DNA from 2 places in the Caballeronia sp. ATUFL_F2_KS9A genome. Region 2 is predicted to be linked to the other one. Evidence: predicted binding sites of a transcription regulator. Region 2 holds the regulator's gene; the other holds the start of a gene.
What was found. The regulator LexA, encoded in region 2, represses DNA repair genes until DNA is damaged. The targets are predictions, from matches to a motif close to ACTGTATNNNNATACAGT.
Positions count from the first base shown of each region.

Region 1: a site for LexA is predicted at 3,075-3,092, ahead of NCS67_RS20840 (putative DNA modification/repair radical SAM protein). Genes of this name have one in related genera too.

Region 1 is NZ_JALQEK010000032.1:5,936-11,549, reverse strand. It holds gene NCS67_RS20850 (SDR family NAD(P)-dependent oxidoreductase) at 1-424, shown strand, start outside; gene NCS67_RS20845 (UdgX family uracil-DNA binding protein) at 430-1,851, opposite strand; gene NCS67_RS20840 (putative DNA modification/repair radical SAM protein) at 1,851-3,062, opposite strand; gene NCS67_RS20835 (hypothetical protein) at 3,176-3,397, shown strand; gene NCS67_RS20830 (hypothetical protein) at 3,505-3,825, shown strand; gene NCS67_RS20825 (hypothetical protein) at 4,134-4,433, shown strand; gene NCS67_RS20820 (aldose 1-epimerase) at 4,444-5,376, opposite strand; gene NCS67_RS20815 (phytanoyl-CoA dioxygenase family protein) at 5,373-5,614, opposite strand, start outside.
Region 2 is NZ_JALQEK010000004.1:19,600-25,213, forward strand. It holds gene nodI (nodulation factor ABC transporter ATP-binding protein NodI) at 1-874, opposite strand, end outside; gene NCS67_RS05770 (universal stress protein) at 1,188-1,697, shown strand; gene NCS67_RS05775 (DUF2939 domain-containing protein) at 1,733-2,332, opposite strand; gene NCS67_RS05780 (hypothetical protein) at 2,432-2,758, opposite strand; gene lexA (transcriptional repressor LexA) at 2,956-3,633, opposite strand; gene NCS67_RS05790 (sulfate ABC transporter substrate-binding protein) at 3,892-4,914, shown strand; gene cysT (sulfate ABC transporter permease subunit CysT) at 5,005-5,614, shown strand, end outside.

The DNA.
Region 1 (5,614 bases), on a different contig from region 2:
CGCGTATCTGCCGAAGATGAAGGAGAAGAACTGGGGCCGCGTCGTGTTCATCAGCAGCGAGAGCGGCATTCAGATTCCCGTCGAGATGATTCATTACGGCGTGACCAAATCGGCGCAGATTTCGCTCGCGCGCGGCCTCGCGGAAACCTGCGCGGGCACCGGCGTGACCGTCAATTCGGTGCTGCCGGGGCCGACGAGCTCCGAAGGCGTCACCGAGTTCGTCGAGAAACTGTCGGGCGGCAAGAGCTTCGGCGAATTCGAGAAGCAGTTCTTCGAAGAAGCGCGGCCCACGTCGATTCTCAAGCGCTTCATCACGCCCGAGGAAATCGGCAGCATGGTGGCGTACGTGTGCTCGGAGCTTTCATCGGCGACGAACGGCGCGGCGTTGCGCGCGGATGGCGGCGTCGTGCGCGCGGCGTTCTGAGCGCGCTAGGCCTTCAACGACGACGCCAGCTCCAGCGCCGCAACGATAGCCGCGACGGTTTTTTCGCGCGCGGCTTCGTCGTTCTGGCGCAGCGCGTAGGACGGGTGATACGTCGCGACGACCAGCTTGTCCCGATACGGCACGACGCGCCCGACATGCGCCGAAAGCGTCGCGCGCCGTCCGAAAAGCGCGGCCAACGCGGTCGCGCCGAGCGTGACGATCACCTTCGCGCCGACGTCATGCAGTTCCTGTTGGAGCCAGTACGAACAGGCTTCGACCTCCTGCTGCGCGGGCGTCTTGTGCAGACGGCGCTTGCCGCGCGGCTCCCATTTGAAGTGCTTCACCGCATTGGTCAGATAGACGTGCTCGCGCACGACGCCGGCACGCTGCATCGCGTCCTGAAGCAGCTGCCCGGCCGGTCCGACGAACGGCTCGCCCTTCAGATCCTCCTGATCGCCGGGCTGTTCGCCGAGCAGCATGATGCGCGCATCGGACGGACCGGCGCCATGCACCGCCTGCGTCGCGTTGCGCCACAGATCGCAGCGGCGGCAAGTATCGAGCGATGTGGGCGCGTCCCGCTCCGGCTGCGCTGCGAGCGCATCGACCTGAACCGCCTTGCCGCCGAGCGCGCCGACGTTTTGCGCCTGCGCGACGCGTCGCGCGCCGCCGCGCGCATCGCTGACGAGCTTCGGGATCAGTGCGCCTTCCGGCAGCCCTTTCCAGAAACGTACCGGCATATGCTGTTCGAGCGCGGATTCGTTCAGTCGCGCCGGATTGAAGATGCTGCGGTAGTAGGTCATCCAGAGCGCTTCGGCGGCATCCGGCAAGACCGCCGCATGATCCGACGCCAGCGCGCGGCCGCGCTCCAGTTGCAGGCGCTCGCCGTCGAACATCGCGGCGCCGTCGGGCGTTGCGATGAGCCATGTCGAGCGTCCCATGCGCGCGGCGAAATGCTCCGCGCCCCACGCGAGCACGTCGTGATCCGGCTTGTACCACGCGACGAATTCCGGCGCGCCGAGCGACGCGTCGCGCTGCCGGAAGCGCACATACGCGATCATGTCGTGCTGCGCGCGGCGCACCGCCTTCGCCATCTTGTAGAGGCGCGCGCCGTCTTCATCGGCGGGCGATGCCACCGAGCGGTCGCCCTGCGCCCAGCGCCACAGCACGCGATATAAAATGCTCCAGCGGCGCGCGTCGCGAAAATGCGCGGCGTCTTTCAGCAGCGATGCGAGTTCGCGCGACACGCGGATAGGCGGCGCATCCGCTGCCTTCGCCGCTTTCGCCGATCGCGCCGACTCGTTGAACAACGCCGGCTCCGCCTGAGCCGTACGCCAGTCGATCGATTCGGGCGGGAGCTTTTGCGCGAGCGCATCGAGCGCGGCGACGCGCCAGCCGTCGAATTCGTCGTCGATGGCGATGACGTGCATCAGATCAGCGAGAGCTGCACCGGGCCGGTCGCGAGCGCGCGCCGCAGACTGTCCGAAGGCGCTTCGTCGAGCGGCGGCCGGTAATCCGCCGTGACGACGAACGGCTTCACCTTGTCCATGCCGCAGCGCAGCCGCACGAGATCGTGATAGCGCACGCGCCGCTCGCGCCGCAACTCCACGATGCGCTTCGCGTTGCGCATGCCGATGCCCGGCACGCGCGCGATCATGCGCGCGGGCGCGGCGTTCAGATCGACGGGAAAGCGCTCGCGATGCGCAAGCGCCCACGCGAGTTTCGGATCGACATCGAGCGGAAGATTGCCGGCATCGCCGAGCAGTTCGGCGGCGGCGAAACCGTAGCCGCGCATCAGAAAATCCGCCTGATACAGCCGATGCTCGCGCAAGAGCGGCGGCGCTTTCGACGGCACGCCCGAGGGGCTGTCAGGAATCGGGCTGAACGCCGAGTAATACACGCGCTTTAGCTGATAAGAGCCGTACAGCGTTTCGGCGGTGCCGAGGATCGTGCGGTCGTCGGTTTCATCGGCGCCGACGATCATCTGCGTGCTCTGCCCCGCCGGCGCGAACTTCGGCGCGCGCGGCTCCGCTTCCGATTCCTCGCGCGCGACGCGGATGTTGCCCATCGCCAGCTTGATCGTGCGGCCGCTCTTTTCCGGCGCGAGCCGCTCGAGGCTGATTTCCGTCGGCAATTCGATGTTCACGCTCAGACGGTCGGCATAGCGTCCCGCTTGCGCGATGAGTTCGGGATCGGCATCGGGAATCGTCTTCAGATGGATGTAGCCGCGAAATCCGTGCTTCTCACGCAGCAATTTCGCGACGAGGACGAGCTGCTCCATCGTGTAGTTCGACGAACGAATCACTCCGGAACTGAGAAACAACCCGTCGATGTAATTGCGACGGTAGAAATCCAGCGTGAGCGTAACAACTTCTTCCGGCGTGAAGCGCGCACGCGGCACGTTACTGGACCGGCGATTGATGCAGTACCGGCAGTCGTACAGACAAAAGTTCGTCAGCAAAATCTTGAGCAGCGAGACGCAGCGCCCGTCGGGCGTGAAGCTATGGCAGATGCCGGAGCCGGTGCTCGCGCCGAGGCCATCGATGCCGCGCGACTCGCGTTTGGGCGCGCCGCCGCTCGCACACGACGCGTCGTATTTGGCGGCGTCGGCGAGAATTTCGAGCTTTTCGGAGAGATCCATCTTGATTATGGTACTGTATGTTTATACAGTACCTCACGAGAGGCGCGGAGTCAAAGGTAATCACGGCATCGCACGCTTCGCGCCTGCCCTCGCAATCTCTTTCGGAGCCTTTCATGCGATTCGACTACAAGACGTTTCACATCGACTGCACCGCCCATCACGACGAAGACGGCAGCTACTCCGCGCACGCACGCATCACGCGTCCGGCGGACGAGCGCACCGCGCATGCGGAAGTATTCGAATCCGGCGAGCTGGATGCGTTCGCGAGCGAGTCGGATGCCGTCCATTGCGCGCGGGCGTGGGCCATCGAGTGGTGTGACGAGGCGACTGCATGACAATTCGATTTCTTCCCGCGGCACGGTGATTGCGCAATGTAATCTGCGACGCCGCAGCTTTGCGCAAGGCGGCGCGCATCGAGATCATTGATCAACGGGAGGAAACCATGAAGAACGCCAAGAGAAGTTTGATTGTGTCGGCCATGATTCTGGGCTTGTCGGGCGCGGCATTCGCGCAAGGCGCGGGCGGCGGTGCCGGCGGCGGCGGCGCGGGTGGCGCAGGCGCGGGTGGCGGCACGGCGGGCGGCAACGGGGCCGGTCAGGGCGGCACCGGAATGGGCACGCCGAACAGCAACGGTGTAACCGGCTCGACGTCGGGCGCATCGGGCTCGAACACGATGGATTCGTCCAAGGGCAGCAGCAAGATGCACAAGAAGGGCAGCTCGGGATCGAACATGTCGGGCGGCACCTCCGGCAAGTCGGAATAAACGTATTGAGTTTCCACGTTTCGGCGCGCCCGGACTTTCGCAAGTCCGGGCGCGTTTTTCGTGCTTCTTCTTTAAACCCGCACGCCTATCCCCACCAAGGTATCCCTGCCAGATAGGGATTTCTCGCGCCTTCCCATCGCCGTAAGGTAATCCCCGAGCGCCATTCGTCGCGCCCGGTGCGTCGTCATTTGTCGCGTCGGACGAAGCGAGCCCGCGCTCGATCCATTCATCCGTCCATCGGCAAAGCGGCAAGGAGTCCGAGACTCGCGTTCCCGGCTGCTTGTGCATTCGTTTCAAGGAGCTGGAACATGAAGGCAAAGATCAACCCGAAATTTCTCGCGATGATGGCAGCATGCGCGGTCGTGTCAGGAATCGGTGTCGCGCACGCGCAAGGCATGCCCGCCGATGCGCAGCAACTCGTCCAGACGATGCGCCCGATGTACGTGTCGCAGGCCATGCCCGATGAATCTCAGACGCAAACCGCCGCGACGCCGCAACAAGCCTCCGGCGGCGACTCCGCGTATGGCGGCATGAAGCCCGCCTCCGCGAGCGGACATCGCGATAGCGACTGCAGCCCGGCGAACTGCAACGTTTTCTTCGGTCAGTAGGCGCGACGCCTTATTCCGTGTGAGTCGTCCAGGCGAATGTCGCGCTGACCGACTCGCCCGGTTCCAGCACCGCGCCGCCCTTCGCGGCGCGGTCGACATCGAGATTGACCCAGTCCGCCACGTTGCTCACCGGCTCAACGCAGAGCAAATCGGGATGCGACTTCGGTGCATACACCACCAGGGCATCGAACGGCGCTTGCGCGCTGAGCGCGACCGCGCGGCGTTCGTCGGGCCACGCGATCGTCGCCGTGCGCGACCAACCGGCGAAGTTGTTGTCGAGATCGAAGGCATCGGCGGACATGCCTTCTTGCGACGCCATCGCATCGACGCACGGATGCGCGCCCGCATGCGTGGGCAGCAGATCGGGCGTGCTGTGCCACATCGACGCGACGCGTGCGTGAACGCGCGTATTGCGCGTGCGCGGATAGTACGGGTGATGTCCCATGCCGAACGGCATCGGCCGCTCGGACAGGTTGCGCGCGGAGAGCGTCACGCTTAGCGTGTGGTCATCGAGCGCGATGTCCTGCGTCGCCTCGTATGCGAACGGCCAGTGACGCGCGGCATCGCGCGAGGGTTCGTGCAAAAAATGCAGACGCGCGCGGGCGTCCGACACATCGCCGACACGCCACGGCAAGCGCCACGCGTTGCCGTGCAGCGCGTGCGCAAAGGCGTTGCCGTCGCCGGAGAGATCGATGAGCGCACCGTCGAACACGAAGCGCGCATCGCGGATGCGATTGCAGTACGGCAGGAGCGGAAAGCTCGCCATGCCGAGCGGATCGCGTGCGGCCAGCGCGGCGGGCGTCGCGGGACGCAACCAGTCGATCGTACGTCCGTCGCGCGTTTCGTCGAAGGCCGCGATCGATCCGCCCACGTGCGGCGCAAGCAGCACGCGCCGCGCGCCATGACGCAGTTCGACGAGGGGATCGGACGGCGCGGCGCTCAATATGCAAACTGCCGATAGCTTTCGTCGAAGGTGCGCGCCGTCGTTTCCACCTGAGGATTGAAGCGCAGCAGCCGCCGCGCGCGCGGAGGCAACGCGGCGAAGACGTCGCGCGGCACGTCGATATGCACCTCGGGCCGGAAATACCACGCGCGGCTGTAGCCGATCACGACCATCGGACGCGGCTCGCCGATGAGATTCGGCGTACCGCGATGCAGGCCGCGCACATCGCGAATCATCA
Region 2 (5,614 bases):
TCACGCGCGCATGCACGGGCTGCGGATCGTCGACGTAGCAAAAGAGCGTCTCGCCGCTCACTTCCATGCGCGCGACGAGCGGCGCAAGCTCGGCGGCGAGCGCTTGCGGATCGGGTCCGTAGATTTCGATCACGTCCGAGCCGATCACCGATTCGATCAGCTCGCGCGGCCGTCCTTCGGCGATCTTGCGGCCCTCCTCGATCACGCACAGGCGATCGCAGAGACGCTCGGCTTCTTCCATGAAATGCGTCGTCAGCAGGATGGTCTTGCCGCGCGCAAGCAGCGAGCGCAGACGCTCCCAGATCAGATGCCGCGCTTGCGGATCGAGCCCGGTGGTCGGTTCGTCCATCACGAGCACATCGGGATCGTTGACGAGCGCGCGCGCGAGCGTGAGACGCCGCTTCATGCCGCCCGACAACTCGCCGACGCGCGCATCGGCCTTGCTCTCCAGCCGCGCGAACTCCAGGAGCGACGGTACGAGCGCATCCATGCGCGCGCCCGTCAGGCCGAAGTAGCGGCCGAACACCGTCAGATTTTCGCGGACAGTGAAATCGGGATCGAGATTGTCGAACTGCGGTACGACGCCCACGCGCTCGCGGGCGAATCGGGCGCGCGCGGGCACCGGCTCGCCGACGAGACGGATCGCGCCGCTATCGGGCGAAGTGATGCCGAGCAGCATCTTGAGCGTCGTCGTCTTGCCCGCGCCGTTCGGTCCGAGCAGTCCGAAGCATTCGCCGGGCCGCACATCGAACGACAGGCCGTCGACGACCGTGCGCTCGCCGTAGTGCTTCCTTACTTCGCTGAATTCGATGGCGGGTGCGCGGTTTCCATCGGCGTCGCGTGTAGCGCTTTGTTGCAAAGATTGATCAGTCATGCATCTGTGCGCAGGGAAAGCCGGATGAGGGAAATCCAGCGGGCTAGTGTAATCCATTGCACCAAGGCGGCGCTTGGCGTGCAACCGCATGCTGCGCGGGCGTGTCAAACCCGTGCGGGGCGCGTCGAACCGGTTCCGGCCGAAAGTGCCAGAGGCTTGTCCGTCGACGTTTTTGTGGTTCTGGCACGGTGCGAGCTAGCGTGTTCGCGCCGGTAAGCGTTTTCCAGCGTTGTCTCCCATGGGACGACGCACGATGATGAATCAACGCCGCGGGCAAGCCGCGCTCAACGGCACGTTGGCCAGGGAGGTCAAGATGGAGAGCTACCGAAAAATCCTGCTGTGCTACGACGGCTCCAGAGAAGGCCGCAAGGCACTGCGTCAGGGCGCCAATCTCGCGCTCGACCTGAATGCGGAGACGCATGTGCTCGCGGTGGTGGATATGCGCTCGAGCATCGCGCAGAGCGCCGGACTGCTAACCGACATGGCCTGCGGACGCTTCGAAGAGGCCGCGCGCGACATCCTGCAAGAGGGCGTCGAATGGCTGCGCGAGCGTGGCCTTCAGGCACAGGGACATTTCGCGTTCGGCCATCCGATCGACGAAATCGCGGCGCTCGCCGACAGCCTTCAGGTCGATCTCGTCGTCGTCGGGCATCGCTGCCGCAGCGGCCTCGCGCGCTGGTGGATGGGCGCGGGCAACACGCCGCTGCTGGATCGCGTGAAGTGCAGCATCCTGGTTGCCGTCTGTCAGGCCGGTGAATCGGCCGAAGCGGAAGACGAAGCGGCGTACGCGGCGAAGCCCGTCAAGGCCGAAGCCGGGGCGTGATGCGGTGCGAAGCGTGAACCGCGACGCTTGACGCGTCAACCGTTGAGATCGACCGCGACGAGCTTCCACGACACGAGCCCGTTGCGGTGGAAGATCGCGGAGTAGCGCGCATCGCCGGCGCCGTGTTGATACGTGACGACGAACGTGTTCAGGCTTCGATAACCCGCCGTCGTCTGCGGTGGTTCTTTCGGCGGCTGCCGTGCGGCCGTGACGCCGGACGCGGGCGCATTCCCCGCATTCGCTGGTGCGCCGTCGCCAGCTTGCGGCGGACGCTCGCCCGGATCGCCGCGCGGCGGGATGCCGTTCAGAATCGCCGCGACGCCGTCCGGTGTGGCATACGAATCCACCAGCGGACCGACGAGCGCCGCGCCGATCATCGCACCGATGATCGCGAGCGGATTCCCGCTCTTTTGAATATCCACGCGACGCGTGAGCAGCGCCGCGATCTGGTCCTTGAGGCTCGCGCGCAGCGCCGGAAAATCGACGTATTCGTTGACGGTTTGCGCATCCCGGGCATCGGCCGCGCGCTTCACGCGATCGAGTGCGATGTAAGGCGATGCGTAAACGAAACCGAGCGCCGCGACGATAACCAGGACGACGAGCGTAACGACAATAGAACGGGTAGTGCGGGACATGCTTGGGCCAAGCCTCTTGCAAAACGTGAATTACGGATTGACCGCCCGGGCGCCGGTTAAATCCCGTGAATTCACGTCGTGCGTGCGATGGCGTTCCATTCAGGCGAGGATTCCGCCGGCCAGCCCGGCATTTTCCTCGGCGATGCAGCGGTCGATCATGCGCGAAACCTCGTCGATCTTGCCCACCAGAATCACGCGCGATTGCCCGCGATACACGCGCACTGGCGCGCGCTGCTCGGCCTCGGCGTGCACCGTGCTGTTGAGGGAAACGCGAGCGAAGGCCGGCTGACGGGACGGCAACGCGGGCATTTCGTTGAAGAGATCGGGCGTGGCTTCGGCGCGCGGCATGCCGCAGGCGATCAGCGTGCGCAGATGGCGCAGGCGGCCGAATTGACGGAAGGGCAGCAGACGGGCAAAACGTTCCATGATGACTCTCCAGACGATAGGACGCACCGCGGCGCACCGCGCGCGGTGGCCGTCATGCTTGTTGTGTTGTGAGACGCCTGAATCAGGTGTCGAAAGCGGTTGGTGAGGCTATCTTGCGATGTCAATGAGACATTTCGTGTCTCGGTGCGAAAGTAATGTGCTTCGACTTTCGTGCCATGCCCGTTCGCGGGCCAACATCAGAACTCGCCGGAGCGGATCAGCCCGACGGCAATGCCTTCAAGCGCGAAATCGCCGCTGCCGGCGCGCACGAAGATGTTTTCATACTCGGGGTTTTCGGCGATGAGTTCGACGCCGTCCGCGCGCCGTTTCCAGCGCTTGACCGTGACGTCGTCGCCAAGACGCGCGACGACGATCTGTCCGTCTTTCGCTTCGTTGCGCTTTTGCACGGCGAGAAGATCGCCGTCGAGAATGCCTGCGTCGCGCATCGAGAGGCCGCGCACCTTCAACAGATAGTCCGGCTTGCTGGAGAAGAGCGCGGGGTCGCACGCATAGTGCTGCGAGATGTGCTCTTGCGCGAGGATAGGACTCCCCGCCGCGACCCGGCCGACGAGCGGCAGAGACAATTGCATGATGCTCTGATGCGGCAGCGTGAACTGATGCGGCAGCTCCTCGGACCGATCGATGCGAGATGCATCGCCGAGCAGCCGGATGCCGCGCGACGAACCCGCCGCCAGCTCGATGACGCCCTTGCGGGCCAGCGCCCTGAGGTGCTCCTCGGCGGAATTGGCCGAACTGAAGCCGAGCTCCGCCGCGATCTCGGCGCGCGTGGGCGGAAAGCCCGTGCGGTCGATCGCGCGCTGGATGAGTTCGAACACCTGCTGCTGCCGCGCGGTAAGTTTTGATGTTTTGGTCACTGGCTCGAGCCCCTGATGCACTGTATGAATGGACAGGTGACTGTATTTTTATACAGTATTTGTTGCTTTTCAAGCTTTACTTTAAGTTCGCGGCCACGAAGCCTCCGCACCGTCGGATCGCGCCCGCCGGCGCTTCTTCCATCCAGGAATATCGTTCTTAGCAGTTTTACGTATAAAAAAGTGAATAACGATTATTTTCAATCATATAGAGGCCTCGTTAGACTGATTCCGTCAATTCGATAAGACGGAGAACGGGGAATGCAAAGCATCAACACGGGATTGCGACGGCTTCTTGCTGCGGCGACGCTCGGCGCGGCGGGTCTGATCATGACGGCGCCGGCGCAGGCGGATACGTCGTTTCTGAACGTTTCCTACGACCCGACCCGCGAGCTGTATCAGGACTTCAATCAGGCTTTCGCGAAAAAGTGGAAGGCGGAGACGGGCGAGACCGTAACCTTCAAGCAGTCGCATGGCGGGTCGGGCGGCCAGGCGCGCGCGGTCATCGACGGACTGCAGGCGGACGTCGTTACGCTCGCGCTCGCTTATGACATCGACGCGCTCGCGGGCAAGGGACTCGTCGGCGCGGACTGGCAGAAGCGCCTGCCGGACAACGCATCGCCGTACACGTCGACGATCGTGTTTCTCGTGCGCAAGGGCAATCCGAAGCACATCAAGGACTGGGACGATCTGACGAAGCCGGGCGTGTCGATCGTCACGCCGAATCCGAAGACATCGGGCGGCGCGCGCTGGAACTACCTCGCGGCGTGGGCGTACGCGCAGCACAAGCCGGGCGGCAACGAGCAGACCGCCAAGGAGTTCGTGACGAAGCTCTACAAGAACGCCGGCGTGCTGGATTCCGGCGCGCGCGGCGCGACGACGAGCTTCGTGCAGCGCGGTCAGGGCGACGTGCTCATCGCGTGGGAAAACGAGGCGTTCCTGTCGCTGAAGGAATTCGGTCCGGACAAGTTCGAGATCGTGGTGCCGTCCGTGAGCATTCTGGCGGAGCCGCCGGTCGCGGTGGTCGACAAGGTCGTCGACAAACACGGCACGCGCAAGCTCGCCGAAGCGTATCTCAAGTATCTGTATAGCGACGAAGGGCAGCAGATCGCCGCGCGCAATTTCTATCGGCCGCGTTCGGACAAGGTGCCCGCCGATCTGACGAAGCAGTTTCCGAAGCTGAAGCTCTATACCATCGACGACACCTTCGGCGGCTGGACCAAGGCGCAGAAGACGCATTTCGCGGATGGCGGCGTGTTCGATTCGATCTATCAGCCGCAATAAGCGTCAACCGGCGACGCGGCGCGTTCAAGACGCCGCGCGCCCGAAGCAGCAACGCGCGCCCACCCCGCGCGCAAAATGGATGATTCAAGGATGACGACTCTCACATTCAGGAAACCGAGCGCGCTACCCGGTTTCGGCCTGACACTCGGCATCACGGTGGCTTATCTGAGCCTCGTGGTGCTGATTCCGCTTGCCGCCACCTTCGCTAAGACGGCGACGCTCGACTGGGCGCAGTTCGTGCGCGCGGTGACGTCGCCGCGCGTGCTCGCATCGTATCGGCTGACGTTCGGCGCGGCGCTCGGCGGCGCGCTCATCAACGCGGTGTTCGGTTTTCTCGTCGCGTGGGTGCTCGTGCGCTACACGTTCCCGTTCAAGCGCATCGTCGATGCGATGGTCGATCTGCCGTTCGCGCTGCCGACGTCGGTCGCCGGCATTTCGCTCGCCGCGGTCTACGCGGGCAATGGCTGGATCGGGCAATATCTCGCGCCGCTCGGCATCAAGGTCGCGTTCACGCCGCTCGGCGTGCTCGTCGCGCTGACGTTCATCGGCCTGCCGTTCGTCGTGCGTACCGTGCAGCCCGTGCTCGAAGACTTCGAGCGCGAGCAGGAAGAAGCCGCCGCGTGCCTCGGCGCGACGCGCTGGCTCACGTTCCGGCGCGTCGTGCTGCCGTCGCTCTTTCCGGCGCTGCTGACGGGCTTCG